DNA from 2 places in the Pseudarthrobacter sp. BIM B-2242 genome. Region 2 is predicted to be linked to the other one. Evidence: predicted binding sites of a transcription regulator. Region 2 holds the regulator's gene; the other holds the start of a gene.
The links. Region 2 encodes LexA, which represses DNA repair genes until DNA is damaged. Its sites were predicted from a motif close to TCGAACANNTGTTCGA; they were not measured.

Region 1 (15,918 bases), 580 kb from region 2:
GTCCTGTCGGGGAGTCCAACTGTGGAGATCGCCCGGCACTTGTTCATTTCCCCGCATACGGTGCACGACCACCTGAAATCACTCTTCGGGAAGGTGGGCGTCGGCAGCCGCGGCGAGCTGGTGGCCAAACTGGTGGCGTGAGGGTTACCTCGCCCTGCCGGCGTTCGCGGGCAGGTGGCGGCCCGGGTCGAACGTGTCGAAGGAGGATGCACCGATCAGGAAGATGCCGCGTTGGGGGATCCAGAAATCGCCGAGCCGCGTCTGGTCCTGCAGGGGCTGCGGCGTTCCCAGGTCTTCGCCGTCAAGGGTGGCAGTGCTTGAGGAGACAAACCACATGCGGCGGGGCTTGGCACGGAAGCCCTGGCCGTTCGGCACGTCGCCCGCCAGGCCCAGCCGGCCCGCCCTCAGGGCTGGGCCGGCCGCGGCACCCATCATTCTCAGGAATCGTCCGTTTTCCAGGAGGAAGCCCGGCAGGGCGCTCATGACGGCAGTCATGGCCCGGGTCAGGGGAGTGGGCTCGAGCTCAAGCTCCCAGGTCAGGTTTAGTCCGCCCCGGACTGCCACTGCTAGCGCGGCCTCCCCCGTCCAGGTGACGTCTACGGGGCACTGGACCGTGGACGCCAGCGCCGCGCCGAAGTAGCGGGCGCACGAGACCTCGGGCGGGGCGTCGGCGCAGATGGTCCAGGCGCCGGAGGGCCGCCGCAGCCAGACCGATGAGTAGCCGGGCCCCACGCTGGTGACCGGGAAGCGTCGCATTGCCAGGACATGGCCCGAGCTAAAGGGCAGTCCCATCACGCCGTATCCGGTGAACCGTTCGTTATCACCCTGCCCAAGGGTGGCATGGTGTTCAGCGTCGTAGGCCTGCGCCCGGATGCTTTTCATGGCAGTGTGCCTCCGCCTCGAATGGTGGGCCCAGTCTACGCCCGCGGTTCGTGGCTACCGGGGGTTGGCGTCCAACGCAAGAGTCGTTGGCACCCCGGTTCAGGACGCGCATTGGGGGTACGGTGTCCTCATGCAGAAGATATCGATTGAGGCCCTGGCCCGTCAGCAGATCGCGGCGGCCGTCGCGGCACCCAGCGGGAGGGCTGCCGACACCGCCTTCGGCGGACACGAAAAGAAGCTGCGGCAGACCGTCATGGCCTTCCGGGCCGGCACACAGCTCAGCGAACATCAGAACCCTGGCGAGGCCACGGTTTACGTCATCACCGGGTCTGTATGGCTGAAGGCGGGCGAGGAATCGTGGCAGGGCAAGGCGGGGGACCTGCTGATCGTGCCGGACGGGCTGCACAGCCTTGTAGCGGACGAGGACTCGGCGGTGCTGTTCACGGTGGTCAAGACCGACCGTTAGTGAGGCGCCGTCCTGGTTATGGCATCCAGTTCCCGCAACATAAGTGTTCGGCGTCCTGGGCTCCACCCTCTGGACACGTCAGGAGACGGGGCGTAGATTCAGAGTGGTTGACGTCACTTTTCGGTGATTGTCCCCTTCTCGGCTCCGTGCAAAGCCGTTTGGAGATGTCGCTATAGCCTCATGGCGGCCAGAGTGCACACAGCGAAAGAGAGCCACCATGGCCCCCTCGCACTTCACCCAGTTCCTTGCAGAAGCCACCACCGCCGACTTTGATACGGATTGTCCGCTGACCGCGGATTGCCTGTATGGGCTTTACACCAGCTGGTGTCTCCTTCACGGTCTGGAGGTCAGGCCGGACGAAACCTTCCGGGCCGCAATGCATCGGCTGGGAGTGGACGTTAACAACAGCCGCCTGCGGATGGTTGGTCCGGCGGCCGCGGATTACATCCTGTCCAGTTACCCCTACGCTGCCTGAGGATGTCCATCGATCCACACGTCCCCCTTGACCACGCTTCAGGAGGACGGGACGAACCTGCGCTGGTATGTGGCCGGTGCGGCACTGATAAGAACCTGTTGCTGCATTCCATCTCGGCGGCCCGCCCGCCGGTCCGGGACATGGTGGAGGTCGGATACTCCTGCACGAGGTGCAGACTCGACGATGTCCGCCTCGCAGACGTGGCGGACGTCGCCGCGGTGCTGAACCGCACCAGCAGCCCGCAGGATGTCCTCGTGTTCGGCGGGAACTACATCCATTGCGGCCAGCCTATGCAGCGGTTCGGCGCCGAGATCCGACGGCTCGTGGCACCCATGTCGACGGAGCGGGAAGCCGATGACGCTTTGGACATCTACCTCAGGACACGGGTGCTGCGGTGCGCCTGCGGCTTCCAGATAGAGCTGCCCGACTGATTCCCGTAGACGGATCGTGTGGGTTCCCTGATGGTTCGTGTGGGTTCCCTGATGGTTCGTGTGGGGGGTCGCTACTGTGCCGCCTCGAGCAGCCCGATGATTTCCGTGAGCGGCAGGACGCGCTGGCGGTACTCGCGGGACAGGATGTCCTGTACGGCCGCGGCGGCATTTTTGTCCTCCGATGCAGTGGCATCAGCGGCGTGGATAACCCTGATGTTGTAGGCGAAGGCGTCGGCGGCTGTTTGGGCCACGCAGTTATGCGTTGATACCCCGGCCAGCACGATTGTGTCCGCGTTCCAGTTTCGCAGGCGCAGGTGCAGGTCCGTACCGAGGAAGGCGCTGTCCCTCGTTTTCAGGAGATGGGGGAGCCCTTCCGTCCTCAGGCCGGGGACGAAATCGGCCTGCGCCGTGCCGCGGAAGATGAAACCCTGATCATCCTCGAGCATGTTCAGCGTCCAGGTCGATTTGTCCTGCTCGTGCTCGGTCTTCACAAGCAGGACCTTGACGTTGTTGTCCTTCGCCGCGGTTATCAGGTGGTTGCATTGGCGGACCGTCTCCTCTTTCTGCCGCTCAAGAGCGGGATCCTCGAAGAAGGCCTGCTGCATATCGATCATCAATACTGCAATCATGTCCGTCCTCCTCGACGTGTGCGGTGCGCTTCCGGACGGACCGGGGCCGCATCGCTAACGCTAAAAACTAAGCATGCTTAGAAAGTAGCAAGGCCTGCAGGTCCTGAAAAGGGGATACCGGCCAGCGTGCGCTCCTGCCTGAGGCCGTCCGTGCTAGGCGGCTTTGACGAGGGGCAGTTCATCCCACCGGGTGGTGTAGCGGGGCGAGAGCATGTCCCGCTTCATGGTCCAGTCGAGCCCGCTGCGGATGCCGGCATGGCCGAGGCCGATGGAGCCGCGGCCGTACTTTCGGGAAACGTCTTCGAGAAGGCTGCCGATGTGGCGTTCCTCGTGCGGGTTCTCGAACACGGCTAAGGGCGCCTGGTTGCCGGTGGGCCGCAGGTCGGTGACCATGATTCCGGCCTTGGCGTATTTCACGCCCTCGTGGATCAGGGGCAGGAGCGCGTGCGCGGCCCGGGTCAGGATTACCGGATCCGCTGTGGGCATCGGCAGCGGGACGCACACTGACGGGAAGGATGTGTCGTTGGGGTTGAAGTGTGAGGTGGCGGCGAACGAAGTGAGGACTTTGGCCTGCAGGTCATGCTTTGCCAGCCGGGCTGAAGCCTGCTGGCCGTAGACGGAGAGGACCTGGCGGAGGTCGTGCGCGGTGGTAATCGCCGTGGCGAAGGAGCGGGAGAAAATCAGCTGGTCCCGGCCGACCCTCTCCTCCTCCATCGGGATGCAGGGGGTGCCTTGGAGTTCCAGGACGGTGCGCATCATGACCACGGAAAACCGGTCCCGGATCATCACCGGATCTGCCCGGGACAGGTCGAGGATGGAATGGATGCCGCGGGCGTTGAGCCGTTTGGTCAGCCGCGTGGCGATTCCCCAGATCTCGATGACCGAAAGACGGCTCATCAGCGTTTCCCGGTCCTCGGCCGGAACGGAATCCCAGTGGCAGACGCCGCCGAAGGCCGGGTTGTTTTTCGCCCATTTGTTGGCCAGCTTCGCGAGAGTCTTTGTGGTGGCAATCCCGACGCAGACGGGCACGCCGACGTTCCGCCGGACGGCGGTTTTCATTTCATGGCCGAGGGTGAGCAGTTCCGCCGGGGTGCCTTTGACGCCGAGGAAGGCCTCGTCGATGCTGAAGACCTCGAGCCAGGCCGAGTAGCGGCCCAGCAGTTCCATTACCCGGGCACTGATGTCGCCGTAGAGTTCGTAGTTGCTGGACAGGGCAACGAGCCCCCATTCCTTGGCCCGCGGGGCGAGCTTGAACCACGGCTCACCGATGGGGATGCCCAGCGCCTTGGCTTCCGGGGAGCGGGTGACGGCGCAGCCGTCATTGTTGGACAGGACCACGACGGGCCGGCCCTCCAAGGACGGATCAAAGGCCCGTTCGGCGGAGGCATAGAAGCAATTCACGTCCACGTGGGCGATCTGCGGCATGTGCCGCATCAGGGCCGGCTTAGACATGGTGCAGGCACCGCGTCGCCACGCCCCAGATGGTGAGCTCGCTGAGGGTGGGAACCCGGATGTCCGGATAACGGGGGTTCTCCGCCTGGAGCACGACGCCGGCGGGCGTGATCCGCAGCCGCTTCACCGTGAGTTCCCCATCCAAGACCGCGACCACGACGCAGCCGTCCCGTGGCTCCAGCGCCCTGTTCACGATCAGTTCATCGCCGTCGCTGATCCCGGCACCTTCCATCGAGTCCCCGGACACCCGCACCACGTACGTGCTGGTGATGTCCTTGATCAGGTGCTCGTTCAGATCGATCCGGCCGTCAAAGTAGTCCTGCGCCGGCGACGGGAAGCCCGCAGCGACGGGAACGGGAGAGATTAGAACTGACAGCAATGAGACGCCCGCATCTATCACGCGGGGCCCGATAAGTACGCCCACAACACACCTTTATTCGAATATATGTTCGATTCATTCAGTGTAGCGCGAGGGGGCGACAAAAGAGCTTCCCGCTGTATCGCGAGGAGTTCAGGGTGGCCAAGCTCCGCACCCTCGGGGGCGGGACGTCGTTCTGACGGCATCGCCGCCGCCCCCGATGGGCCTGGCCACAGTGGCTGTTACTTCTTAGTGGGGCAGCTCAGGTCCGGGTTGAAGGCTGCGAACATGCCGTCCGGGTTGTCCCTCCATACCCATGCGTGGAGCGCCCAGGAGTCGGGGAACGGGCCTTTTTCGAAGTCGACGCCGGCAATCGACGGCTGGTCGTCCGCCGTCGAGATAAATTCAACGGCTACCAGCCTGAACTCTCCAGACCGATTCGGCATGTACACAAGAACCTCAGGCTTTCGCGGCTGGGTCTTGTCATCGATCAGGTCCTCCTTGGCGTAGTGGTAGCCCATTGCCCCGCCCTCGGGATGATCGATGCATTCAGTGATTCGCTTGTAGCCGTCCTTCTTGGCGTTCTTCAGCCAGCGGTAGTCTTCGGTAACGTTGCGCAGGATCCTGACCAGCCGGCGCTGATCGTCATTGTTCCGCCAGTCGTCGCTGTGGTCCGAATCCCCGTGCCCGGATCCTCCATGGGCCACCGCCGTTCCGGGAGCGAGTCCCATGGCAAGTACTGCCGCGGTGGCCATGGACAGTAGCCCCGTCTTGGTGCGATTCATCGTTGATCTTCTACCCCTCTGAGACCAATATCTTCTGTTTCAGGGAAGCGAAGCGCGGGAAGGGAGCAGGCCCACCTTCGCCAGGATGCCGGCAGAGTTCCCCGGGAACTGCCGGTGAATGAGCCGCCCGGTCGGCAGATCGTCCAACGAATGGAGCGGCGTTTCCAGTATGCTCCTGCTGCAAAACGCAGCGCTACGCTACGGACGGGTAGTAGGGGTGCCAACTGTGCACGCACACCTGATCAGCGGCGCTTGCGTCCGGGCCGGTCCCTCCGCTCGGCCGTCTCTCGCTCCGCCCACCGTTGCGACTTCCCGGCGGATACCACCTTCTGGTGCCACTCCCGCTGGTAGGCCCGCTGGGCGGCAGAGTCGCTCCGGCGGGCCAAGGCGGCCAGTTCGCGCTGCATCTTCAGATAGTTGTGCCAGCGGCGTTCCTCGAGCAGACCGTCGTCGATCGCTGCCTGGACGGCGCACCCGGGCTCACCCTGGTGGGCGCAGTCCGAGAACCTGCATTCGCTTGCCAGTGCCGCCACGTCGCCGAACATCTCGCCGATCCCGTCCTCGGCGTCGAACAGTCCGAAGCCGCGGACGCCGGGTGTGTCCATCAGGACGGTTCCGTTGGGCAGCGGCACCAGCTCGCGCGAGGTGGTGGTGTGCTTGCCCTTGAAGTCACCGCTCCGAACCTCTCCGGTGTCCTGGACGTCGCGGCCCACCAGGGCGTTGATGAGCGTGGACTTCCCGGCGCCGGACGGCCCCAGGAGGACAATGGTTCCTCCCGCCGGAATGTGTCCCAGCAGTTCGTCAATGCCGTCGCGGGTCTCCGCGGACGTGGTGACCACGTCCACACCCGCCGCCTGCAGGATCACTTTCCCGACGACGTCGTCCGCCACCGCGGCGAGGTCCGCCTTGGTGATGATCACCAGGGGAGTGGCCCCGGAATCCCAGGCGGCTACAAGTGTCCGCTCCAGCCGGTTGTGCGTAAGGGGCCGGTCCACGGGCACCACCACGCCCACCATGTCCATGTTGGCGGCCAGGACCTGCGCGGCAGAGGAGTCCTCGAAAGCGCGCTTGCGGCTCAGTTCCGAGCGGCGCGGAAGGACGCCCAGGATCTGGCGCTCGCCGGCCCGGTTGGGCCCGATCCACACCCAGTCCCCGGTCACCGCCGTTTCACCGGTCAGCGGGTAGGGCAGGTGCAGCAGGTCGGTGCCCACCGCCACGACCAGCAGGTTGCGGTCCACGCGGACCACCCGGCCGGGCGCGGTGGCGGATGCGAGGGGATGGCTTGCGAAGTGTTGGGCGACGGACGGGGTGAAGCCGAACAGGCGCGGGCCGCCGCTGGTTGGTGTTGTGGGGTCAGGGATGGTGCTGTTCAGGGTGCTGCCTGAAGAAGAGTTCACTGTGAAACCTCAAGGGGAAGTCCCCGCGCACCGGCCGCTGACGGCCTTGGGTTTCCGGGCGCTCCGCTGATGAGGTCAGGCGGTGCCGGTGCGGTCCAGGGAAGGTTTTTGGATGACAGGTGCGGAGCGCGCAGGGCGCACGGCTGTGACAATCATCAAAACACCTCCCTCTGTCGCGGTGGGACCGGTTTCGGCCCGGTCCTACTGTAGCTGCGGACGGTGCGATCCGCCAGAGGTTTTTGCAGGCCAGCAGCGGACCGTAATGGTTCCCCTCCAGTTCCAATGTAATGCGCGTCCGGGGGCTTGCGGCAAGGCCCCCCACATGCCGCAAACTGGCTCGGATACGCCCTGACATCATGCAGGGAAACAGCCGCAGGGCGGGCACGGAAAAAAGCGTGGAAAGGCGGGGTCTGATGGTTGACGTGATCATTGCCGGCGGCGGCCCGACCGGGATGATGCTGGCCGGTGAACTGGCGCTGGCAGGCATCGATGTGGCGATTGCGGAGCGCCGCCCCACGCCGGAGCTGGCGGGCTCGCGCGCGGGCGGGTTCCACTCCAGGACCATCGAAATCCTCGATCAGCGCGGAATTGCGGACCGCTTCCTCGCTGAGGGCAAACCTGTCCAGGCGGCGTTCTTCGGGACCACCAAGCTGGATGTGAGCGACTTTCCCAGCCGGCACCCGTACACGCTCGGCCTGTGGCAGAACCACATCGAGCGGATCCTGGCCGGCTGGATCGGAGAGCTGGGTGTGCCGGTCCACCGGGGACGTGCGGTGACCGGCTTTGACCAGGACGCCGGCGGTGTGGAGGTGCATCTCAGCGACGGGACGATGATGCGGGCGCTCTACCTGGTGGGCGCCGACGGCGGGCGCAGCGCTGTCCGGAAGGCAGCCGGCATCGGGTTCCCCGGCTGGGATGCGACCAGGAGCAGCCTGATCGCCGAGGTGGAGGTGACCGGGGAGACTCCGGCGGGCATGCGCATCGATGAGGTGGGGGTCCATGGGCTGTCCCTCATGGAGGACGGCCGGACCACGCGGGTGGTGGTCACGGAGAAGCACATCGGACCGGCCACCGAGCCCACGCTGGCTGACCTGAGCAGGGCGCTGAAGGACATCTACAGCACCGACTTCGGCGTCCATTCTCCGACCTGGATCTCCCGATTCAGCGACGCCACCCGGCAGGCCGCGGCCTACCGCAGCGGCCGGGTGCTGCTGGCCGGGGACGCCGCGCACATCCATTCCCCGTCGGGCGGACAGGGGATCGGGCTCGGCATCCAGGACGCCGTGAACCTCGGCTGGAAGCTCGCCCAGGTGGTCAGGGGAATCGCGCTGGACAGCCTCCTTGACACTTACCATGCCGAGCGGCACTCCGCCGGGGCCCGTGCGCTGAAGCACACCATGGCGCAGGCCGTGATGCAGCGGGCCGATCCGCGCGTCGGTGCGCTGGCCGATACGGTGGCAGGCCTGCTGGACATCGATGAGGCCCGGAAGCGGCTGGGCGGGCTCATTTCCGGCCTGGACGTCCGCTACGACTTCGGCGAGGGGCACCCGCTGCTGGGCCGCCGCATGCCCGATCTCGACGTCGTCGCCGCCGCCGGTCCGCTGCGCATGTTCACCCTCCTGCACCACGCCCGTGCGGTGCTGCTCAACCTCGGCGCGCCCGGCAGCATTGACCCGGGGCCGTGGGCGGAGCGGGTGCAGGCGGTGGACGCAACGTACGACGGCGGGTGGCAGCTTCCGGTGATCGGTGCGGTCAGCGCCCCTGCCGCCGTGCTGATCCGGCCGGACGGGTATGTGGCGTGGACGGGAGACGGGACCAGAACGGGGCTTGAGCAAGCGCTGGCCATCTGGTTCGGGCCTGCGCGGCCCTAACTGCCTGCGATACGGATTGCGGTGTCAATCCAGTAGCGGCGCTTCCCGTTGCGCGTGTCTTCGTACACGCCGCCATTCTTTTCAATCGTCGCCCGCGAGCCGAAGTTTTCCTCATCGCAGGTGAGCAGTGCCCGGCCGATGCCCAGGTCCCGGGCCATCGGCAGGGCCTCCGCCAGGGCAGCAGATGCGTGCCCGCGGCGCCGGGCGGAAGGCCTGACGCTGTAGCCGATGTGTCCGCCCTGCTCGAGGAGGAAATCGGTCAGATGATGCCTGATGGCCAGGGAGCCCAGGAACGTCCCGCCGTCCACGATCCACAGGTAGGTGCAGGGCACGTGCCCCGGCGGGCGCGGGCTCTCCGGCAACGCATCGTTGCGGAGCGAGTCCACAAACCGGCGGAAGGTCCGGGCCTCCTTGAGTTCTGCCACCGGCCAGCCGTCTGAACCGCCGCCGTCCTGGCGGGTTCCATCAAATTCGGCGGCTCCCTCCAACCAGGAGGAGTGGTAGCTGACGTCGGGGGCGATGAGGAGAGGCATCCCAAAATCCTAGTTGCCGGGGGCCGCGGACCGGTGCAACGCAGTACTAATCCACGGCCCGTGCCTGAGGAGCACTGCCCGTCGGGGGCGGTTCGGGGCGCCTGGCGAAGGCCTCCTTGTTGGCCAAGGCAACACCGGCGATGACAACGGTCCCGCCGAGCACCTGCGCGAGGGTGAGTGCCTGTCCCGTCAGGAGGGTCAGGATGGCGGCGAACACGGTGATGAGGTTAAGGAAGACACCGGCCTTTGCGGGTTCGATGGTTTGCAGTGCCCGGTTCCAGAGCAGGTAGGACAGCAGCGACGGGAACACCGCGATGTACGCCATGGACCACGCAGTGCCGGCAGTCTGTGGCAGGTCGATGCCCTGGACCAGGGCCACGGGAGTCAGCGCCGCCACGAGGATGAATGCCTGCAGGGCGGTGGAGGTGATGGGCGGCAGGCGGGGTGCCCGGCGTCCGATGATCGTGTAGGCCGTCCAGCTGACAATCGCCCCGAGCATCAGCAGATCCCCGGCGTTGTGCTGTGCTTCCAGCAGGGTGACCAGGTTGCCCTTGCTGAGGATCACCAGCACGCCCAACAGGGCGAGCAGCAAGCCCACGACGGCGGCCCTGCTGAGACGTTCGTGCAGGAACAGGACCGAAGCCACCACAATCAGCGCCGGGTTGAAGGCGTTGATCAGCGAGGCGTTGAAAGGATCGGTGAACTGCAGGGCGGCGTAAAGCAGGAAGTTGTAGCCTGCGAGGCCGAAAAGGCTCAGCGCCAGCAGCCAGGGCCAGGCACGCAGGACCAGCCGCCACGCCGGGCGTTCGACCACCTGCGCCACGAGGAACAGCGGCACCACGGCCAGCAGCCACCGCAGATAGACCAGGCTCAATGGGCTGAGTTCGGCTACCGCGATCTTTCCCACAACATAGTTGCCGGCCCAGAAAAGCGTTGCAGCAACAAGTGAGAGGGCAGCAACCAGCATCGAACGTGACAGACGCATGGGCCTCCTCCTGGCCACTGCGGGCCGAGTCCTACTTCATCAACACCCTCCCACACGGCCGGGACAAAAGCTCAAATGGGGTAGGCGCTGCAATATACGGGCACGTGCCGGGCTCTTAAAATTGTTTGTACGGGTGGACGTGAAAGACCGTCCGGCGATGCGTCGTCCAATATGGCGATCACTGGCAACGTTGGGATGCCGCCGGCCTGGAGAGGAGAACCCGATGGAACCGCGCGTGGAATCGAAGGCACCCTGGGGAAGGATCGGTGCTATTGCGCTTCCCCTTGGAGTCATCCTGCTGGTGGCCGCCACAGCTGTGCACCCGTCCAGGGAAAACGTCATGAACCATACGGCGGTTTTCACGGAATATGCTCAAAGCGACGGCTGGATTGCAATCCACTTCACGCAGTGGGCCGCCGCCCTTGTGTTCTTCGGCGGGCTCGTGGCACTTTACTTTGCGATGACCGCCAAACGCGAGGGTCCCAACACGCTGGTCCGCTTTGGGCTGGCTGCGGTGGTGCTGACAGCGGCGGCCATCACCATGCTCCAGGCAGTGGACGGCATTGCCCTCAAATGGGCCGTGGATGCCTGGGTGAATGCTCCCGCTGATCAGGAGTCTTCGGCACTTTCGGCCGCCATGGGACTGCGGTGGACCGAATACGCCCTGCAGAGCTATTCCAACCTCCTTCTGGGGCTCACGCTGATTTTCTTTGGTTTGGCACTCGCGTACGGCAGCGTATTCCCGCGCTGACCGGGCTGGCTGGCTGCGGCGTCGGGGGTCGCGTGGATCGTCCACGGACTGATGGTTTCCTATGTCGGGCTCTTTGACTCCGTGCCACGGCTGGTGGCTCTGGTTCTCATGGCTATCTGGGCAATTGTCATGGCCGTGCAATTGTGGCCGAGGGGCAGCCGCGGGGAGGCGGCCCGCTCGTCGGCGCCGGCCGGGCCGGCTACCGCATAATTCAACAGCTTTTTCAGTGCACAACCCGGTAGGTCACGTGCGTGACGAGGCGGGTGCCGCGCACTTCGGTGGGCTCCAGCGTGAGGTCTGTGACGCCGTCCAGCGGCCTCTCACCCGCGCCCAGGAGCACGGGTGCCGTGTGGAGCCGCAGCTCGTCAATCAGGCCAGCCGCCAGGAACTGCTGCACCGTCCTGGCCCCGCCGGCAATGGCCATGTCCCTGCTGCCTGCCGCCTCCCGGGCCTGCGCCAGCGCGGATTCGATGCCGTCGGTGACGAAGTTGAACGTGGTCCCGCCCGCCATCTCCAGCGGATCGCGTTGATGGTGGGTGAGCACAAAAACGGGGGCGTGATACGGCGGTTCCTCGCCCCACCAGCCCCGCCATTCCGGGTCCCACGGGCCGGGTCCGGGCCCGGCGAACATGTTCCGGCCCATGATGTAGGCGCCTGCCGCGAGGATGCCTGCCAGCTCGGCCGCGTTGTTTTCGGCGTCCTTGAACATCCACCCGTGGAGGCGCTCGCCGTTCTCGCCCAGCGGCTCCGTCATGCTTTGGTTCGGACCGGCGAGGTATCCGTCAAGGGAGATGGTCAGATCGCACGTGACTCGGCTCATCCGCCCATCATGCCACCGCCCGTGCGGCCTGGGCAGTAGCCGGATGCTCGACGGTGACCGTACCGGCGTCGCCATCAACCCGGATCTGCTGCCCGCTGGTCAGCCGCTGCGTGGCCACTCCGGTGCCAAGCACGGCCGGGATGCCGTACTCGCGGGCCACGATGGAGCTGTGGCTCAACGGGCCGCCGACGTCTGTCACCACGGCCGAGGCCATGGCGAACAGCGAGGTCCAGGCCGGCGTGGTAATACGGGCTACCAGGACGTCGCCGGGTTCCATGAATGGGAAATCCTGGGGCCCCCGCAGCACCCGGGCCGGAGCGGTCACGCGGCCCGAGCTTGCGCCAGCGCCCTTGATGATGTCGCCGGACTGGTGCTGCGAGCCTGCCGGCATCATGGATCCGAAGGCTTTCTCCATCCACCGGCTTTCAGGCAGCATCTGCGGGGCGGCTGCCCTCGCCTGGCCACGCCACAGCATCCTGCGCTCCTCGACGGCGGCCGCGCGGACCGGCCGCCCGGCTCCGCTGATGGCAACTGCCGTGGCCCCAATTCCGGCTCCCGGCGCGGCCAGCCCGAACTCGACGGCGCTCCGCAGCTCCTGATGTTGCAGCCAGAAGACGTCGTCCGGCAAAGCGACCACGCCGGAGTCCACCAGCCGCCGGCCGAGTTCGAGGAGCATCCGCCGCAGCAGCGGCCAGGCCAGGCCGACGTCGGCCAGGGCGTCCTCGCGGATCGGTGCGGTGGCCTGGGCCCACCGGAGCAGCCGGAGGAACGCAGCCCGGCGGCGCGGCCCCAGCCTGGCCGCCATCTGGCTGGTCAGCTGCTCCCGTCGCTCGGTGAGCAGCCGCTGCCGCTCGTGCGGGTCAGCGCCCTGCCCGCGGAGGTAGAACCTAACCGTCTCCAGTTGGGCGGAGGGATCATCGGCCGGCACCGGGCTCGCGAAGTCAAGGTTGTAGACCGTGTGGCCGAAGAAGCCCAGGTGCTCCTGGAAGGAGAAGCGCCATTCCTGCCACAGGACGGCGTCCACGCCTGGCGGCGGGGACCCGGTGCGCTGGCACTCGGTGAGCACCGCCGTCGGACTTTCCACCAAAGCCGTTGCCAGTCCGGGATCGCTGCGCGCCCAGCCGGCCAAATCAAACAGGGACTTTTCCGCGCGGATGGGCTGGCTGTCGTAGCCCAGGAGGAACGTCCGGGCCGGCGGATCGCCGTCGCGGCGGACCAGCCTGTCGTAGAAAGCGGCGAAGGAGAGTTCGCTGGTGGCGGCGAGCGGAATGATGGACTGCACAGCCGTGTAGTAGACGGCGCCGGCATCCAGCAGGGTCCGGACTCCCTCCAGCAGTTCCTCCCCGGGGAGTTCTGCGAGGGGCTTCGCCGCCCACTCCCGGATCACCCGTTCATAGCGGGGATGCGAATAGTCGCTCCAGCCGGCAACCCCCATATGCGCCCTGCCACGTGCCAGCGCACCCATCGCCGTGAACATCCTGCCCAACATCCGCACCATCCCCGAGTTGCGGTAGTAGTAATACGCATAGCCGTTGATGGTGGGCAGCCGCACGTCGCCCTCGCGCAGGACGTTTTTACCCACCGCCTCGGACATCAAGAGCCGCAGCGAGCGGGAAACCGAACCGTCAATGAGATCGGCAAACAGCGGCGTGAGCGGGTCCGGCAGCTGTTCCACAATGCTCGCGCGGAAGTAGAGGCCCTTGGGGTACGGCACCTCCCAGGTGTCCGGGGTATCGGCCGCAGGTTCAGGGAGGGCCGTGATGGGCCGGGACTGCACCAGGAAGAACCTGCCACCGGCACGCGCCCACTCGATGTCCTGCGGCGCCCCGAAATAGTCCGCTATCCGTGCCCCGTAACCGGCCAGCTCGGCCGCCTCGCGGTCATCCAAAACAGGCGCACGACGGCGGGCTGCCGCCACCGGCTCCTCCCGGATCCCGTTCACCGCGGTGACAGTCATGACGTCCTTGTCGGCGGTCTGCCGCGACACCACGGAGCCCGTCCCGGCGTCGACAATCACGTCATCCGTGGTGACCGCACCGCTGACCACTGACTCGCCGAGGCCCCACGCGGCACTGATCACCGTCTGGTCGCGGCGGCCGTTGGAAGGGTTCGCGGTGAACATCACCCCGGCGGCGTCGGCGTCCACCATCCGCTGGACCACAATGGCGAGGCGCACCTGGTCCGGGCGGATGCCCTGGCGGGCGCGGTAGGCCATGGCGCGCGCGGTCCACAGCGACGCCCAGCAATCGAGTACCGCGGCGGACAATGCCGCCATCCCGCGGACGTTCAGGTAGGTTTCCTGCTGCCCGGCGAAGCTGGCCGTGGCAAGGTCCTCGGCAGTGGCGGAGGAGCGGACCGCCACGGCGGTGTCGCCGTCGCCGTCGCCGTCGCCGAGCCGTTCGTAGGCGGAGCCGAGTCCGGCCGCGACCTCGGCCGGCATGGTGCCGGTCTTGAACAGGGTCCGGATCCGCCCCGAGGCGGCCTCGTATTCCTGCGGGTCCGCGCCCGGTGGCAGCGCGGCCAGTTCCTGGATAGCAGCCTCGAACTGGTTGGCCTCGACGAAATGCGAATAGGCGGCGGTGGTCAGGACAAACCCCGGCGGCACCGGCAGCCCGGCCTGGATGAGGCCGCCCAGTCCCACGGCCTTGCCGCCGGCTGCGGCGACGTCGCCCCGTCCTACATCGGCCAAATCGTTGACATAGGTCATGACTCCGCGTCCTTAGTGCGCCCGCCGTTGGGCGCCTGCAGTGAACCTGATGCTCAACATACTGGCACTGCGGGGGAGAGGAGGCCATAGACTCGGACGCATGTCAGCTCATAGGGGGATGCCGGCTTGGCGCAGAGGAGTCCTGTTCGTTGCGGCCGCGATCGCAACCCCGCTCGCCCTGGCGCTCGCTGGGTGTGAGTACAGCGGCCCGGCTACGCAACCGGCGTCCTCCCCGGCAGCAACGCCGCAACCGAGGTCTTTCGAGGAAAACGCCGCTGAGGTGGGGCACCTGCTAGGGACCCCGCCGTCGGATCCGGGTATGCCATCGGAGGCGGAGCCCGCGGGGAAGCTGTTCCTTGTCCTGGCGCCAGGTGACTACATCGTTACAGGTGCCTGCGCCGGGGCTTACGGGGCCAAGCTCACCATCGTGAGGGGCGACGGGATGCCCGAAGCGTCGGGCTTTGAGTGCAGTTCCGCACTGGACCGGTTCATCAGGCACGCCGGCGGCCCCATCACCATCAGCGCGGTTCCGCCGACGGGAAAACCGGCCGCAACGGGGGTCAAAGTGCAGACCAACCCGGACCCGCGGTGGTCCGAGATGGAGGACTTCGGCGAGTGGTCACGGCAGCAGATGCAACCGCCTCTGCCGGGCGAATTGAGCGGGGCCAACAGATCGAACACACCCGCCGTCGGGACGCTGATGGCCAAGCCCGGCCAGTACGAACTCCGCTTCGTCTGCGACGGATCAGCGCGCGCCGAGCTGTCGGTGTCCACCGCGGCAGGTGCTGAAGTTTTAGCCCCCGTGCAGGTCCCGTGCGACGGGCAGGTGTTCACGGCACCCGTGCTGCTGCCAACCGAGGGTGCAGACGTGAGAATGAGCCCGGACGGTGGCGTGGACGGCCGCTTCGCATACAAGCTTGTGCCAACCGGCTAACAGTGTTCCGCGGGATGCGTGTCTTGGGATTCGCCGCGCCTGCACGTCACCTATTCTCGAGTGGTGGGTACGAAACAGACAGCCGAGTTGGAGGGGCAGACCTCCATCAACGAGCTGCTCGACGAGCCGATCGGCGCCACCCACATTCAGCTTGTCCTGCCCATCCATGTCCAGCTCCCCACCGGGGAATTCCGCCGCGTGTCCTGACCCGGCACTCCTGCTATTGCCACGCTATCTAGTTAGTGACACTATCTAGATGTGGATGACATGGAGTTCGACCAGGAGCTGACCCGGGCTGCTCTCCAGCAGGCAGTTTTAGGGGTGCTCAGCCACGGCGAACGCCATGGGTACGCCATCGCCGAGGTCCTCCGTCACCACGGTTTCACCCGGATCAAGGGCGGAACTCTCTATCCGCTCCTCAAGAGGCTGGAGGACCAAGGCT
Region 2 (15,918 bases):
TTCGGAGGCCGACGACAGCACCGGTGCGCATAGGAGGCCCGGCAGAATCGATACGAACGCGAGCGTCCAGGTATCGTGCGCGAACCCCATCGGGATGGTCAGGGCAGCCATGCCCAGCAGCAGCAGAATGGGCGACACCGGCCGGTGCATGGCACCGTACACCAGTCCGCCGATCACCGACGCGGCGCACCAGAAGAGGAATACGATGCCGATTTCGCCTTGATGCCCGCCGGTCTCCAGTGCGGCAACAATGCCGACGTCGGTGCCGCTGAGGACCATGCCGGTTCCGGCCGCCACTGCGAAGACCGCCGCCACCGTGGCCGTCAACCACGCAAAGTTGTGGGCCACCCTGCCCCGCATGCCCGCCCGGCCGCCGCCGGCCCGGGCGGCACCGGCCCGGGCGGCACCGGCGGGCACAAGGTCTGCCGCTGCTTCCTGGAGGTGGGCCGGAGCCGCGGAAATAACGGCCACTTCGGCCGCGTGGCGCTGGTCCGCCTCACCTTCCCCGGTTTGGGCTGCGGTACGGGTGGGCGGGTTGAACCAGATGAGGAACAGCCCCGCCAGGGACGTGGAGACGCCCACGACGGTCAGCCCCAGGACGGTGAAACCGCTGGTGGCCACGACGGCTCCGGCTGCGGGCCCGATCATGAACACCATCTCGGTGGCGATGGAGTCCAGCGCAAAGGCCGTCCGCCGCTGGTCGCCGTCTGCGAGGACGCCGAGGGACTGGCGGATCACGCTGAAGATGGGGAGAGTAAGCAGGCCGCCGACGAACACCAGCGGCAGGAGCCATTCGTAGCTGACATGCGGTACGACGGACCAGATCACCGCTTCGGATACCACGGACGGAATGAGCGCCCTGCGCAGGCCTACGATATCAACCCGCCTCCCGCGCCATGGTGCTCCAACCGCGATGCCGACGGTCATCACCGCAGCGGCCGCACCTGCGGCGGCATAGCCCTTGTCGAGGGTGAGGACGATGTGCAGGGTCAGGAGAACCCCCGCGGCGGAGTGCGGTATGCGGGCCACCATGCCCACGAACAGGAGCCGCCTGATGGGCTGGACGGCGAGCAGCTCCCGGTAAAGGGCGAAATTCACGGAAAAATCCTTTGGGTCTGCTGCGGGCAGCCCGAGGGGTCCTCCCCGCTGACCGTCAGCTACTGAACTGCGCGCCGCAACTTGATTTCGATCGAGTCGACACGCTCTCCAAACAATACATTCCGTGACCAGGCAGACTGCAGCCCGGACACCAGTTCCTGCACCGCGGCTGCATCGAGGCCGTCCTCGAGGTAGAGCACCACCTGCAGTTCCGGTCCTGCGCCACCGCCGGAGAGCACGACTCCCCCGCGGGTGACGGCCGCCACTCCGGCGCCGGGGCGGAGTTCGATGTTCCGGACGGCTGGGAATCCGGCCGCTGCTGCGGCCATTTCTCCCGCCAGCGTGGAGTCGGTGTACGAAGGAACCCAGTCCTGCTGCTGCGCCAGCGCCCAGACGGCCGGCCGCCGGACTACCAGGGTGACGTCCGAGCCGGGATCGAGGACCAGCAGCTCGGCTCCCTCGGCGACCGCCGAGAGGGCGGCCCGGGCGGCGTACACGGCAACGGGGCGGGCTTCGGGATGCCAGGCAGCCAGTTGATCCGCCGAAGAGAAGGCGGGCATGGCAGTCCGGCCGTCCGCTGCCTTCAACGTGACCAGGGCCATGTCTGCCTGTTTGTCCACCGCCAGACCGTCCACACCCTCCGCCTCCGCGCCAAGCCGGGCGATGATGGGGATAAAGACCCGGGCGGTCGCGAGGGACGCCACGACGGCCGCTTCGTCGCCGCTGCCGTCAACCAACGCCCCGACAGCGGCGAGGTAGCCGGAATCGGCCGAGCCGTCGTCGTCCTCGAAGTTGTGGATTTTGCCGTCGTCCCCGGCCAGGCTACGGCCCTCCCAGGGCTGCCCGGCCGAATCGGCCGGGCCGCCTGCGCCGGCTAGGGCGGCGGCGATGTGTCCGGGGAGGTGGCGCGTGACCGGCGTCCCGCCAGTTGCGTCCGCGCTGTGCGTGCTGTCCACCGGGCCGGCTAGCGGCGTCCGGCGACGTCGAGGGCTTCAGGCAGCGTGAAGGCACCGGCGTACAGCGCCTTGCCCACAATCGCGCCTTCAACGCCCAGCGGCACCAGCGACCGGAGGACTTTCAGGTCGTCGAGGCTGGAGATACCACCTGAGGCGACCACCGGCTTGCCGGTCTTCTCCACCATCTGACGCAGCAGTTCCACGTTGGGGCCCTGCAGGGTGCCGTCCTTCGTGACGTCGGTGACAACGTACCGGGAGCACCCGGCCTCTTCCAGCCGGCCCAGGACCTCCCAGAGGTCCCCGCCTTCCTTGGTCCAGCCCCGGCCGGCCAGGGTGGTTCCCCGGACATCAAGCCCGACGGCGATCTTGTCGCCAAAGCGGTCGATGGCCTTGCGGGTCCAGTCGGGGTTTTCCAGGGCTGCGGTGCCCAGGTTGACGCGGGCCACGCCGAGGCCGAGTGCCGCCTCTAGTGACTCATCGTCCCGGAGCCCGCCGGAGAGCTCCACCTTGATGTCCAGCCGGCCGACGACTTCGCGGAGCAATTCGGCGTTGGAACCGCGGCCAAAGGCTGCATCAAGGTCAACCAGGTGCACCCATTCGGCGCCCTGCTGCTGCCAGTTGAGTGCGGCTTCCAACGGCGTGCCGTAGCTTGTCTCACTGCCGGCCTCCCCTTGGACCAGCCGGACGGCCTGGCCGTTGACGACATCGACGGCGGGCAGCAGTTCAAGTACCGGCAAATCGGTTGCGGAGGTCATCTCAAATCCTGTTCGGTGGTGGGGTGCCGGGGAGGCTGGGGGGGGTGGGTGGGCTAGTTCCCGGGGAGGGTCAGCAGGTAAGCGGCGATCAGCGACATCAGCGCCAGGACACAGAAACTGATTTGGGTCCACAGTGGTTTCTGCTGCTGCCTGAAGGCCCAGGCACCGCCCACCAGGAGCCCGGCCAGGCCCATCAGAACGACGGACCACATCTAGGCAGTACCAGCGGGGGCCGGTTTGCGAAGACCGTCCACCCAGTTTCGCAGCAGCCGGGCACCGGCGTCACCGGATTTCTCCGGGTGGAACTGCGTGGCGCAGAGCGGACCGTTCTCCACCGCGGCGATAAAGGGGGCACCATGTTCAGACCAGGTCACCAGCGGCGCGGTCATCCTGGGCTGGATCACGTCGAAATTCCAGTCCTGGACGCCGTAGGAGTGGACGAAGTAGAAACGCTCGTCCTCGACGCCGGCGAACAGCTTCGAGCCTTCCGGAACCTGCACCGTATTCCAGCCCATGTGCGGGACCACCTCGGCAGGAAGGAGCTCCACCTTGCCGGGCCACTCGCCCATGCCTTCGGCTTCCGTTCCGTGCTCGACGCCGGCCTCGAACATCACCTGCAGGCCCACGCAGATGGCCAGGACGGGCCGGCCGCCGGCCACGCGCCTGCCGATCAGCCGGATTCCGTCCACAGCCTTGAGCTCGCGCATCACCGTTTCGAAAGCACCGACACCGGGCACCACGAGGCCGTCAGCGTTGAGCACGTCCTCGGCTTTGGAGCTGAGGAGAACCTCGGCTCCGGCCCGTTCGAGGGCCCGCACGGCCGAGCGGACATTGCCTGACCCGTAATCGAGGACGGTCACTGTGGGTTTGCCTTCGGGCGAGACGGGCTTCTTGCCGGTAGCCGGATCGATCACGGCACCGTCCCGGAGGATCTGGCCGGTCACAGGGCACCCTTGGTGGAGGGGATTCCCTCCACGCGGGGGTCGGGTTCGACGGCGGCGCGCAGGGCGCGGGCGAAGGCCTTGAACTGGGCCTCGACGATGTGGTGGGGGTCCCGGCCCGCGATGACGTTCATGTGCAGGCAGATGCCGGCGTGCAGGGTGATGGCCTCGAAGACGTGCCGGGTCAGCGATCCCGTGAAGTGGCCGCCGATCAGGTGGTACTCCTGGCCGGCGGGCTCGCCGCCGTGCACCAGGTAGGGGCGCCCCGAGACGTCCACAACAGCGTGGGCGAGTGCTTCGTCGAGGGGGACGGTGGCCTCGCCGAACCTGCGGATGCCGGCCTTGTTGCCCAGCGCCGTGCGCAGGACTTCACCGAGGGTGATGGCGACGTCCTCCACCGTGTGGTGGACGTCGATGTGGATGTCACCGGTAGCCTTGACCGTCATGTCAATGAGCGAGTGCTTGCACAGCGCCGTGAGCATGTGGTCGTAGAACGGGACGGAGGTGTCGATGTCCGAGACGCCCGTGCCGTCGAGGTTGATCTCCACGAGCACTGACGATTCACTGGTGGCCCGCTCCATGCGGGCAGTCCGGGACTGGGCAGTGTTCGATCCGGTGAAACTCATGGTCATATGTCCTTTAAGCGCAGGAGTGGTGGGGCGCGCGGGGCGCCGGTACTTCAAGTTTAGGCTGGGAGCTTGGCCTGGCGGGCCAGGATGCCCTTCAGGGAGGTCAGGAACGCTGTGGTCTCCGTCTCAGTTCCCGCCGTGACGCGCAGGTGCCCGGGGATCCCGACGTCCCGGATCAGCACCCCGGCGTCAAGCAACTGCTGCCAGACATCGTGCGGGTTATCGAGCCCTCCGAAGAAGACATAGTTGGAGTCGGAAGCCGCGGGCTTGAGGCCCATGCGGGTCAGCTCCGTGACGATGCGGTCCCGCTGTTCCTTGATGTCGCGGACGTCTGCCATCAGGGCAGTCCGGTGCTGAAGTGCGGCGAGGGCCGTCGCTTGCGTGATGGCGGAGAGGTGGTACGGCAGCCGGACCAGGCGAAGGGAGTCCGTGACCTCGGGCGCGGCTGCCATGTAGCCAAGGCGCGCACCGGCGAGGGCGAAGGCCTTGCTCATGGTGCGGGAAACAATCAGTCGTTCCCGGCCGGGGAGCAGGGTCAGGGCGCTGGGCGTGCCGTCGTGGGCAAACTCGTGGTACGCCTCGTCGACGATGACGATGGTCTGGCTGGCTTCGCCGGCAGCGTAAACCGCTTCCACAACGTCCAGGCCGAGGCCGGTACCCGTGGGGTTGTTGGGCGAACACAGGAAAACGATGTTGGGCTGGAGTTCCTTGACCTGCAAAGCCGCCGATTCGGCACTGAGCCCGTAATCCTCGGCCCGCTTCCCCACGATGTACTCGGTGTCGGTGCCGCTGGCCAGCAGCGGGTACATGGAATACGTGGGCGGGAAACCCAGGGCCTTGCGGCCGGGACCGCCAAACGCCTGCAGGATCTGCTGGAGTACCTCGTTTGATCCGTTCGCTGCCCAGATGTTGGTGGCATCGAGCCCGTGGCCAAGGTATTCGGCCAGCGCTTCCCGGAGATCGGTGAACTCACGGTCCGGGTAGCGGTTGAGACCTGCCGCCGCTTCCGCGACGGCCGCGCTGATGGCGGCCTGCACATCCGCCGGGACGCCGTGGGTATTTTCATTGACGTTCAGCAGGATGGGGACATCCAGCTGCGGAGCACCGTACGGGGTCAGCCCGCGGAGGTTGGTCCGGAGGGGAAGTCGGTTCAGGCGCTCTAGCTGGTCATTCACCTGAACAGTTTAGTTCCGAACGGTACGCCCGGAAAATGTGACGGCATCCGCCGGCTGCGGCAGGGACCTCCGGCAGACCTTCTGTGGTGCTGCGCCTACTGAGTGGGGACGAAGAGCTGCTGGCCCGGCACCACGCCGCCGGCAGTGAGGTTGTTCAGCTGCACGATGTCCGCGATGACGTCGCGCGGATCACGCCCGGGTGCAGCAGCGCCCGCGATGGCCCACAGCGACTGCCCTGCCTGGACTGTCACCGTCACCGTAGGGGTGACGGAGAGGCCGGCGGCGGAATCGGCCGCCTTCGCCGGAGAGGTGAGGAACCCGGCCAGCGAGAGCAGGAGCGCAGCAAGAACCACCAGCGGGATGCCAATGAGCACGATGCGGCCACGGCGGGTGAGCCGGAGAGGCGGCAGGGATTCTTTCCGCTGCACGGACGTAGCGGATGTCAGGGACGGACCGTTCCGGCGCGCGCTCCGGGCGTTCGGTGCCACGGGGTCGGGCGCCTGCGCCGACTCGAGCCGCGAGGTGAGGTGCTGGACTGAAACGAACTGCGGACGGGTGTCCTGCGAAGCAGATATAGCTGACATGAGATGAGCCCTCCTGGACCATACTGTGCTGCCCGGTGCGCCCTGTACGTTGCTGCCTGTTCCGGCCTTGGCCGGCTAAGGACTCGGATATTCGAATCCGAAAGCAACTAATAGAACACATGTTCGAACTTTGCTTCTCCATTTTTAGCACTTATGAACGAATATTGTCGAGACTCGCTAGAACAAATGTTTGAAAAAGCAATGTGGCTGGCCTACGTTTGGATCAAAGAACAACCACTTCTGTAGTTGATCAGCAGGGTCTGACAATCAATCAGCCCGGGCGTTCGAAGGCACCAGCGGCCAGGGCGGAACCGGGGAACCGAAAGGCATTGGCGAACATGGCAGCACCAGCCGCGGAGGGCAAGGCGACGCCGCAGGGCCGCCCGTCCCAAAGGACCCCCAAGGGGCTCACCGCCCGCCAGAAGAAGATCCTGGAGACCATCCAGCGCTCAGTCAATGACAACGGCTATCCACCGTCCATGCGGGAAATTGGCGACACCGTGGGGCTGGCAAGCCTTTCCAGCGTCACGCACCAGCTTTCCCAGCTCGAAAAGTTGGGCTACCTCCGCCGCGACCCTAAGCGGCCGCGCGCCATGGAAGTCCTCATGCCCCTAACACTTGACGGCGGCTCGGCCAAAACCGGCGGCTCAGCCAACCCGGCAGTACTGCACGGCATCGGTGGAACGGTCACAGACCTCCCCACCGCCATGGACACCGCCATGGTGCCGCTGGTGGGCCGGATCGCGGCGGGTGGACCGATCCTCGCCGATCAGGTGGTTGAAGACGTTATGCCACTCCCCCGCCAGCTCGTCGGGCAGGGCGAGCTGTTTATGCTCCGTGTTGCCGGCGACTCCATGGTGGATGCTGCCATCTGCGACGGCGACTGGGTTGTGGTGCGCCGGCAGGCAGACGCCGCCAACGGGGACATCGTTGCAGCCCTGCTGGATGACGAAGCCACCGTGAAGACGTTCCGGCAGCGGGATGGCCACACGTGGCTGCTGCCGCAGAACACCCGGTACGAGCCGATCCTGGGCGACCATGCCACCATCATGGGCAAGGTCGTGTCGGTCCTCCGGTCGCTGTAGAACCCGGCCGCGTGGTGGGTTTGTGGCAGGGCCCGGACGATGTCGTCCGGGCCCTGCCACAACGGGGTCAGGCGCCTTTTCCGGCCAGCCTTTCGAGTGCCGCAAACGCTGTCTTGCGGTCAGTCGTCGGCCAGAACGGCGGCAACGCTGCGCGGAGGAAGCCGGCATAGCGCTCCGTGGCCAGCCGTGAATCGAGGACAGCCACCACGCCTCTGTCCCCCGTCGAGCGGATCAGCCGCCCTGCACCCTGGGCCAGGCGGATGGCCGCGTGCGTGGCGGACACGGCCATGAAGCCGTTTCCACCGGCCTGGGCAACGGCGCGGGAGCGGGCAGTCATCAGCGGATCATCCGGCCGCGGGAACGGAATGCGGTCGATCACCACCAGCCGGCAGGACCCGCCGGGAACATCGACCCCCTGCCACAGGGACATGGTGCCGAACAGGCAGGTGTCGGGCTCGTCAGCGAATTGCTTGACGAGCGCGGTCATGGTCGAGTCGCCCTGGCAGAGGATGCTGAGCCCCAGCCGTGGCCGCATCGCCTCGGCAGCTTCTTCGGCTGCACGGCGTGAGGAAAAGAGACACAGCGCGCCTCCCCCTGACGCCCGGATCAGCGCCTCCAGTTCGTCCAGGGATTCGGGTGACACACCGCGCCCCGGCTTGGGCAGATGCCCGGCCACGTAGAGGATTCCCTGCTTCGGATAGTCGAATGGCGAGCCGACGTCGATACCGGTCCAGCTCGGCGCGCCCTCCCCTACCAGCCCCAGGCCGCCGGCAGCAGGTTCGAACGCCGAGCCGATGGCCAGGGTTGCCGAGGTCAGGACCACGGTGTGGCCGGCGAAGAGCCCTTCACGCAATTTGCCGGCGACGCTGAGCGGCGCGATGTTGATCAACGCCGGAGCTGTCTCGTCAGGCTGCGAGTAGCCCTGCTGCGGGTCGAAGGAACTGGCGCGGGAAAACCACACGACTTCGCGGTTCTCGCGGGCCACGATGAGCCGTTCACACAGTTCCAGGATCAGCATCAGCCGCGAGCGGGCGAGCTGCCGTCCGCCGTCGGCCGTTTGGCTGCCGTCACCCTTGGAGTCTGACAGGGCAGCCCTGCAGGCTTCCCGCAGCTGGTCCACGCAGTCGAGCTGTTCGTCATTGAGCCCGTTGGGCAGGAGCCCGTTCGGGACTCCTGCCAGTGCGAGTTCGAGGTTGGCGGCGGCTGAATTGAGGGCGTCAACGGTAATGGCGGTGTGTTTCCTCGCCCCGGATGCCGCGGCGAGGATCATCGCTACGGAGAGCTGGCCGGAAACGGCACCGGTGACCCGGTCCTGGAGTTCGTGGGCCTCATCCACCACCACAACGTCGTATTCGGGCAGGACGGCCAGGCCTTCGAACGCGCTGACGGCCAGCATGGCGTGGTTGGTGACCACAACGTCGGCCTCGGCCGCGTCATGGCGTGCCAGTTCACTGAAGCATTCGGCGGCCATGGGGCACTTCTGCGCGCCGAGGCATTCCATCGAGGTGACGGAAACCTGCCGCCAAGCGCGGTCCGTGACGCCGGGAAGGAGTTCGTCGCGGTCCCCCGTAGCCGTTTTTTCCGCCCACTCGCGCAGGCGCACTACTTCCTTCCCCAGTTGCGACGACGGCCCTCCCATGGCAGCGGCGAAGTGCGGAACGCTGGTGTCCTCGCCCAGAGAGAACAGCTGGCCCTCCGCGGGCTCTTCTGACGGGAACCCGCCTTCGAGCTTGTGCCGGCACACGTAGTTGGAACGGCCCTTGACCAGGGCCACCTTGACGGGGCGGTCCAGGGCAGGAGTGATGGTCTTCAGCAGCCGGGGAAGGTCCCGGCCCACAATCTGGGTCTGAAGAGCAAGCGTTGCCGTGGAAACAAGCGTTGGCTTATCGCTCACCAGCGAGTGGGCAATCAGCGGAATGAGGTACGCAAGGGACTTGCCCGTGCCGGTACCGGCCTGGACAAGGAGGTGGTCCCCGGTTTCGATGGCTTTTGTTACTTGCCGGGCCATCTCATGCTGGCCGGCGCGGCTTTGGCCGCCCATCCCCTCGACGGCCCGGTCGAGCAATTCGATGACGAACTGCTCGCCGGCCGCCTCGGAGATCTCCCCTGCCACCAAATCAGTCATTACTGACGAAGGATTCCAGTTCAGCCGCGAGGCCCTCCCGGACCATCACCACCGCCCGGGTACCGTCCTCGCCATGATCCAGGCTGATGATCTCGGCGTCGGTCTCATGCAGTTTGCTGATGAGGTCGCCACGGTCGTAGGGGATGAGAAGCTCCAGTTTGACGCCGGGCCGCGGAATCCCGTCGCTGATGGCCTTGAGCAGCTCGGCGATCCCCTGGCCGGTCCGGGCCGATACCACCACGTGGCGTGGCTCGCGCTGCTTGAGGCGCTCCACCACAAACGGATCTGCGGCGTCAGCCTTGTTGAGCACGATGATCTCGGGGACTTTGCGGGCGTCCACCTCGCTGAAGACCTTGCGGACAGCGGCGATCTGGCCCTCGGGGTCCGGGTGGGAGGCGTCCACCACGTGGAGGATCAGGTCAGCGTCCGCCACCTCCTCCAGAGTTGAACGGAAAGCTTCCACCAGCTGGGTGGGCAGCGACCGCACGAAACCCACGGTATCGGCCAGCGTGTAGCCGAGGCCGTCTGAGGTCTCGGCCTTGCGCACGGTGGGATCCAGGGTGGCGAAGAGCGCGTTCTCCACCAGCACACCGGCGTCGGTGAGCCTGTTCAGCAGGGAGGACTTACCGGCGTTGGTGTATCCGGCGATCGCCACCGAGGGAACTGAATTACGACGGCGGTTGGCCCGTTTCGTTTCCCGTGCCGGCTTCATCGCGGCGATCTCCCGCCGGAGCTTGGCCATGCGGGTGCGGATCCGGCGGCGGTCCAGTTCGATCTTCGTCTCACCGGGCCCGCGCGAACCCATGCCTGCACCGGCACCACCCACTTGGCCACCGGCCTGGCGGGACATCGACTCACCCCAGCCACGCAGGCGTGGCAGGAGGTATTCGAGCTGTGCCAGTTCCACCTGGGCCTTGCCCTCGCGGCTCTTGGCGTGCTGGGCAAAGATGTCAAGGATCAGGGCCGTCCGGTCGATGACCTTGACCTTGACGATGTCCTCGAGTGCACGGCGCTGGGACGGTGCCAGTTCGGCATCAACCACTACGGTGTCCGCGCCCGTGGCCATCACAATTTCCTTGAGTTCGAGGGCCTTTCCGGAGCCCAGGAACGTGCCGGGGTCAGGTTTGGCACGGCGCTGCACCATGCCGTCGAGGACCTCCGAACCAGCAGTCTCGGCGAGGGCGGCAAGTTCGCGCAGGGAGTTTTCGGCGTCTGCCAGTGTGCCTTCGGACCACAGCCCGGCGAGGACAACGCGTTCGAGCCGCAACTGACGGTATTCGACTTCAGTGACGTCTTCGAGTTCCGTGGACAGGCCTGCCACGCGGCGCAGCGCCCGGCGTTCCTCCAGGTCCTGCTGGTCGCCGTCGTAGCTTGTGTGTTCATCGTCCTGGCCGGAAATGGCCTGGGCCCTGCCAAACACGGCCCGGTCGCCGTCTGCGGCGGTGACGTTCCTGGCCGGGACGTCTTTGGCGAGAATCCGGTCGATGACAGCCTGGATTTCCTCGGGACTCATGTCCTGGGCTGCTGGATCGGAACCGGTGTTGGGCTGACTGGTCATGTTCTCCTTTGAAGATTCGGCATTTTCAGAATAGTGCGGATTGGCGGTGGGTGGTGAAGTATTCGCGCTGGGCTGACGGCTTGCGGTCATCCTGGCCTCCTGGTCTGTTCTTCGCGCCGGCCAAAGCGTGGCGCACAGGGTGGGTGGCATCGCGGCTGAACGGGGCGGCGTGCTCCGGATCACTGGATGCGTGAAGTCGGGGGTGGCGCAGGCAGTCTCGGGCAGGGACCGGCACGGGGCTGATCACTCGAGTCTGGCCCTGCGGCAGGACGGGCCCGGGGGCCTCTCCTGTGGCGCACATGCGGAAGGCTGGAGCCTGCATCGCTGTGGGGCACGGTTTCGGGGACGGGCGGCTTGTAAAAAGCGGGCCCGCGCCGGCTACTCGAAGATCAAGAACATGGGTTCCAGATTAGCAGAACCGCGGGGTGCCGCTTTCCAGCGCCGGTGCAGCCCGTTTCGCTTTGTCCGCGGCAGCCAACTAATCTGGCCAGTTATGGAGTCCGCACACTATTTCAGCGCATCACCGGCCGGGCCTTTCACCCGCAAGCCCCTCACGGTGGAACTGGCCGGCGAGACCCGTACCCTGCAGACCTCCGCGGGGATCTTCAGCCCCGATGGCATCGACAAGGGAACAGCGGTCCTGCTGGCGGAAGTCCCCGCTCCTTCGCCCTCCGGGAACCTTCTGGACATCGGCTGCGGGTGGGGGCCCATCGCACTGACCCTCGCCCTGCGTGCACCCAAGGCAAGGGTCTACGCCGTGGACGTCAACGAACGCTGCATCACGCTGACCAACGAGAACGCGGCATTGCTTGGCCTGGGGAATGTGGTGGCCAGCAGTCCCGACGCGGTTGATCCTGACCTGCGGTTCGATACCATTTGGTCCAATCCACCCATCCGGATCGGCAAGGACGAACTGCACAGCCTGCTGATGCTCTGGCTCCCCCGCCTGGCGCCGGGCGGTTCAGCCTGGCTGGTGGTGCAGAAGAACCTCGGCTCCGATTCGCTTCAGCGCTGGCTGGCGGCCGAACTCGATGACTCGTTCACTGTCACCCGTGAGAGCACCGCCAAGTCCTTCCGGATCCTGCGGGTCAGGAAAGCGTCCCGCTAGCCACGATCACCGCGGGGCCACTGAGTTCGACATGTTCGTGGCCGGCCGCACCGGCAAAAAATTTGACCCCGACGACGCCACCCGGCACGTTCACAAGCCAGGAGTCGGGCGCTTCGGCACCTGCCCAATGGCGGATGGCCACCGCGGCGGCACATGCGCCGGTTCCGCACGACTGGGTCTCGCCCACACCGCGCTCATGGACCCGCATGGTGACGGTGCCTACGCCGTTGTGGACCAGCGGTTCGGAGGGCACCACGAATTCGACATTGGTGCCGTTGGCGGGCACCGGGTCCACCTTGGGTGCCGCGAAGAGTCTGGTGGATTCCAGTTCCGACAGTTCCGCCAGGGCAACCACGGTGTGGGGGTTGCCCATGCTCACAGACAAGGCCGGGCGCGGAACTTCGAGGCCGTCCGCGGTTACGAGCGAATCCATGGCTTTGGCAGATGCTTCCCCTGGGAAAATGAACTCCCACGGCCCCATGTCCACGGCGTAGTTCTCGCCGGTCCGGACCACGGTCTTGACTCCGCCACGCGTTCCGATGGTGAGCGATCCGCCGTCGGGCAGGTCCACCAGGCCCTCGGCGCGCAGGAAGTGCACAAAAACGCGGACGCCGTTGCCGCACATTTCCGAGAGCGACCCGTCGCCGTTGCGGTAATCCATGAACCATTCAGCCTCGGGGCTGGTGCCCAGGAGTTCGCGGCCTTCAGAAAGGTAGCGGGACGGCACGGCCCTGATGAGGCCGTCCCCGCCGATGCCACGGTGCCGGTCGCACAGCGCCGCGACCTGCGCAGCGTCGATGGTGTGGACGCCGTCCGGATCAGCGATCAGCACAAAGTCGTTGCCCGTCCCGTGCCCCTTGGAGAAGCGGAGTCCGCCCAGTGTGCGGAAGGCGGGCTCAGCGGTTTCTGCGGGCGTTGTGTCCATGTTCTTAGATTACCGGCCGGGCAATAAACCGCTAAAACGGCCGACGGCGGCAAACGGCGAGGCGGCCGCGCCTGCCTGCTGTGGGTGGCCTGGACCTCAGCCGGCCAGTGCCGCGGCCCGGGCAACAAGGTCCGGGGCCTGCCAGTCGAGCCAGCTGATGCGCGGGTCCGCCCGGAACCAGGTGAGCTGACGCCGGGCGAACTGCCGGGTGGCCACAATGGTGTCTTCGGCCGCCTCAGCGACCGTTGAGGCGCCGTCGAGCACTTTCAGGAACTGGGCGTAGCCCAGGGCACGTGACGCGGTCTTCCCCTGCCGCAATCCTGCGGCGTCAAGCCGGCGCACTTCCTCAAGCAGGCCGTGGTCCACCATCCTGTGGACCCGCAGGGCCAGCCGCTCACGCAGCTCGTCGCGGTCCACGGCCAGCCCGATCTGCACGGCCGGCCGGAAGTACTCCCGCCGGGGCATAAAGGAACTGAATGCCCTGCCGGTGAGCTGGTGCACTTCGAGGGCCCTGATGATCCGCCGGGCATCGTTGACGCGTCCGGCGGACACCGGGTCCACTTCCCGGAGCCTTGCCAGAAGAGCCTCCTGGCCGATTGACTCAAGCTCGGCCTCCAGTTCCCGCCGGAGGTCCGGGTCGGTGCCCGGGAATTCCAGCACGTCGAGGGCCGCCCGCACGTAGAGTCCCGAGCCGCCGGCCAGAATGGCGCGTTTACCCCGGGCATGGATGCCGCTGATGATCTCCCTGGCCTGAAGCTGGAAGTCGGACACGCTGGCTTCCTGCGTAACGTCCATGGTGTCGAGCAGGTGGTGCGGTACGCCCCGGCGCTCAGGCAGGGTGATTTTGGCGGTGCCGATGTCCATGCCCCGGTAGAACTGCATGGCATCGGCATTGATCACCTCGCCGTCCAGCGCCAAGGCAAGGCTGACCGCCAGATCCGACTTACCTGAGCCGGTAGGTCCGACTACTGCGATGACCGGAGGCCGGGCCACCGGTCAGTGGCTCCGGACGGGCAGCGTTGGCATGCCCAGCGACACTCCGGTCCGGCCGGCACCGCTGCCAGCGGCGCCGGGCACGGGCGCTCCGCAGGAATCGGCCTGGGACCTGTCCCAGGCATCCCCGGCCCGGGAGCGGCGCAGGCTGTAGTCCTGGGGAGACGGGTCTGCAACGAGGTGGAAGGCAGCGGCCTCTGTGACTGTCACTGTGACAAGGTCGCCGGGCCGCGGCGTCTCGGCGCCGGCCGGAACGGAGAAGTGCACCAGGCGCTGGTCCTGGGACCGGCCCGACAGCCGGTGGGTCTCCTCCGACTTCCGCCCGGAATGAGCGGTCACCATAACCTCCACGCGCCGGCCGAGCTGCTTGGCGTTCTCTTCTGCGGCAATCCTGTCCTGCAGGGCGGTCAGGCGCTCGAAGCGTTCCTGGACCACGGCCTTGGGCAACTGGTCCGGCAGGTCGGCCGCTGGGGTGCCGGGACGCTTGGAGTACTGGAAAGTGAAGGCCGTGGCGAAACGCGATTTTTCCACCACATCCAGGGTTGCCTGGAAGTCCTCTTCGGTTTCGCCCGGGAAGCCCACGATGATGTCGGTGGAGATGGCGGCGTGCGGGATTTTGTCCCGGACCTTGTCCAGGATGCCCAGGAACTTGGTGGACCGGTAGGAGCGCTTCATGTCCTTGAGGACCTTGTCGGACCCCGACTGCAACGGCATGTGAAGCTGCGGCATCACATTGGGGGTTTCGGCCATCGCGTCAATGACGTCGTCGGTGAATGCAGCCGGGTGCGGGCTGGTGAATCGAACCCTCTCAAGGCCTGCAATCCCGCCGCACGCGCGCAGAAGCTTCGAAAACGCCTGCCGGTCACCGAATTCAACCCCGTAGGAGTTGACGTTCTGGCCGAGGAGCGTGACTTCAATGGCACCGTCATCCACGAGGGCCTGGATTTCGGCCAGGATGTCGCCTGGCCGGCGGTCCTTCTCCTTGCCGCGGAGGGCCGGGACAATGCAGAACGTGCAGGTGTTGTTGCAGCCCACCGAGATGGACACCCAGCCCGAGTAGACCGAATCGCGCTTGGTGGGAAGCGTGGACGGGAAGACGTCGAGCGATTCGAGGATTTCCAGCTGGGCTTCGTTGTTGTGCCGGGCCCGGTCCAGCAGTGCCGGGAGTGCCCCGACGTTGTGGGTGCCGAACACGGCGTCCACCCAGGGGGCTTTCTTGAGGATGGTCTCGCGGTCTTTCTGGGCCAGGCAGCCGCCCACGGCGATCTGCATCCCCGGATTGGCTGCTTTCACGGGCGCCAGCATTCCGAGGTTGCCGTAGAGCTTGTTGTCCGCGTTTTCACGGACCGCGCAGGTGTTGAACACCACTACGTCAGCCTGCTCGCCGTCCGCCGGCACATAGCCTGCGTCCTCGAGCATGCCCGCCATCCGCTCCGAATCATGGACATTCATTTGGCAGCCGAAAGTGCGCACCTGGTAGGTACGGGGCTGCGGTGTGCCAGTGGCTTCGGAAGGGACGGTACCGGATGCGGGGGAAGGAATGGTCAAACTCACCTGTTAAGGGTACCGGCTCGGCGGACACGCCGCCCCGGCCGCCCTAGAGATACGGCTGGTCGTCGTCGGGGCCGGCCCCGCCATGCCCCAGCCGGGCGTCAAGGACCTCGCCCACCACCCGGAAGGCCTGGGCAGGCTGGTAGCCCTTCCGGGCAAGCATTGAGGCCAGGCGCCGGGTGGTCTTATCCCGTTCTGTCCGGTCCGAGAGGTCGGTGCCCGGCCGCAGCTTCCGTTCCACAAGAAGACGGGCGGCTGCCTCTTCGTCGGCATCTGAGAGCTGCTCCAATGCCGCAGCTGCTGTGTCCGCATCGATGCCTTTGTCCGACAACTCCCGGCGCAATGCCCCCTTCGCGAGCTTCCGCGACTGAGACCGGCTGCGCACCCACATATCGGCGAAATCGGCGTCGTCTATCAGGCGGACCTCCTGGAACC

Region 1: a site for LexA is predicted at 4,773-4,788, ahead of IDT60_RS04250 (LexA family transcriptional regulator). Genes of this name have one in related genera too.

Annotation. Positions count from the first base shown of each region.
Region 1 covers NZ_CP061721.1:891,069-906,986, forward strand. Annotated here, with positions in the region: gene IDT60_RS04215 (helix-turn-helix transcriptional regulator) at 1-141, shown strand, start outside; gene IDT60_RS04220 (hypothetical protein) at 145-882, opposite strand; gene IDT60_RS04225 (cupin domain-containing protein) at 1,013-1,348, shown strand; gene IDT60_RS04230 (hypothetical protein) at 1,566-1,823, shown strand; gene IDT60_RS04235 (hypothetical protein) at 1,826-2,254, shown strand; gene IDT60_RS04240 (cysteine hydrolase family protein) at 2,326-2,883, opposite strand; gene IDT60_RS04245 (Y-family DNA polymerase) at 3,037-4,335, opposite strand; gene IDT60_RS04250 (LexA family transcriptional regulator) at 4,328-4,759, opposite strand; gene IDT60_RS04255 (hypothetical protein) at 4,936-5,478, opposite strand; gene rsgA (ribosome small subunit-dependent GTPase A) at 5,721-6,875, opposite strand; gene IDT60_RS04265 (FAD-dependent monooxygenase) at 7,289-8,746, shown strand; gene IDT60_RS04270 (GNAT family N-acetyltransferase) at 8,743-9,279, opposite strand; gene IDT60_RS04275 (DMT family transporter) at 9,326-10,264, opposite strand; gene IDT60_RS04280 (hypothetical protein) at 10,488-11,015, shown strand; gene IDT60_RS04285 (dihydrofolate reductase family protein) at 11,239-11,835, opposite strand; gene IDT60_RS04290 (PEP/pyruvate-binding domain-containing protein) at 11,843-14,542, opposite strand; gene IDT60_RS04295 (hypothetical protein) at 14,643-15,476, shown strand; gene IDT60_RS04300 (hypothetical protein) at 15,540-15,683, shown strand; gene IDT60_RS04305 (PadR family transcriptional regulator) at 15,744-15,918, shown strand, end outside.
Region 2 covers NZ_CP061721.1:1,473,791-1,489,708, reverse strand. Annotated here, with positions in the region: gene IDT60_RS06865 (MFS transporter) at 1-1,098, opposite strand, end outside; gene IDT60_RS06860 (SseB family protein) at 1,158-2,054, opposite strand; gene priA (bifunctional 1-(5-phosphoribosyl)-5-((5-phosphoribosylamino)methylideneamino)imidazole-4-carboxamide isomerase/phosphoribosylanthranilate isomerase PriA) at 2,063-2,809, opposite strand; gene IDT60_RS06850 (hypothetical protein) at 2,863-3,021, opposite strand; gene hisH (imidazole glycerol phosphate synthase subunit HisH) at 3,022-3,753, opposite strand; gene hisB (imidazoleglycerol-phosphate dehydratase HisB) at 3,750-4,376, opposite strand; gene IDT60_RS06835 (histidinol-phosphate transaminase) at 4,436-5,554, opposite strand; gene IDT60_RS06830 (LysM peptidoglycan-binding domain-containing protein) at 5,650-6,000, opposite strand; gene lexA (transcriptional repressor LexA) at 6,477-7,223, shown strand; gene IDT60_RS06820 (ATP-dependent DNA helicase) at 7,291-9,348, opposite strand; gene hflX (GTPase HflX) at 9,341-10,906, opposite strand; gene IDT60_RS06810 (class I SAM-dependent methyltransferase) at 11,400-12,014, shown strand; gene dapF (diaminopimelate epimerase) at 11,995-12,939, opposite strand; gene miaA (tRNA (adenosine(37)-N6)-dimethylallyltransferase MiaA) at 13,036-13,932, opposite strand; gene miaB (tRNA (N6-isopentenyl adenosine(37)-C2)-methylthiotransferase MiaB) at 13,936-15,486, opposite strand; gene IDT60_RS06790 (regulatory protein RecX) at 15,530-15,918, opposite strand, start outside.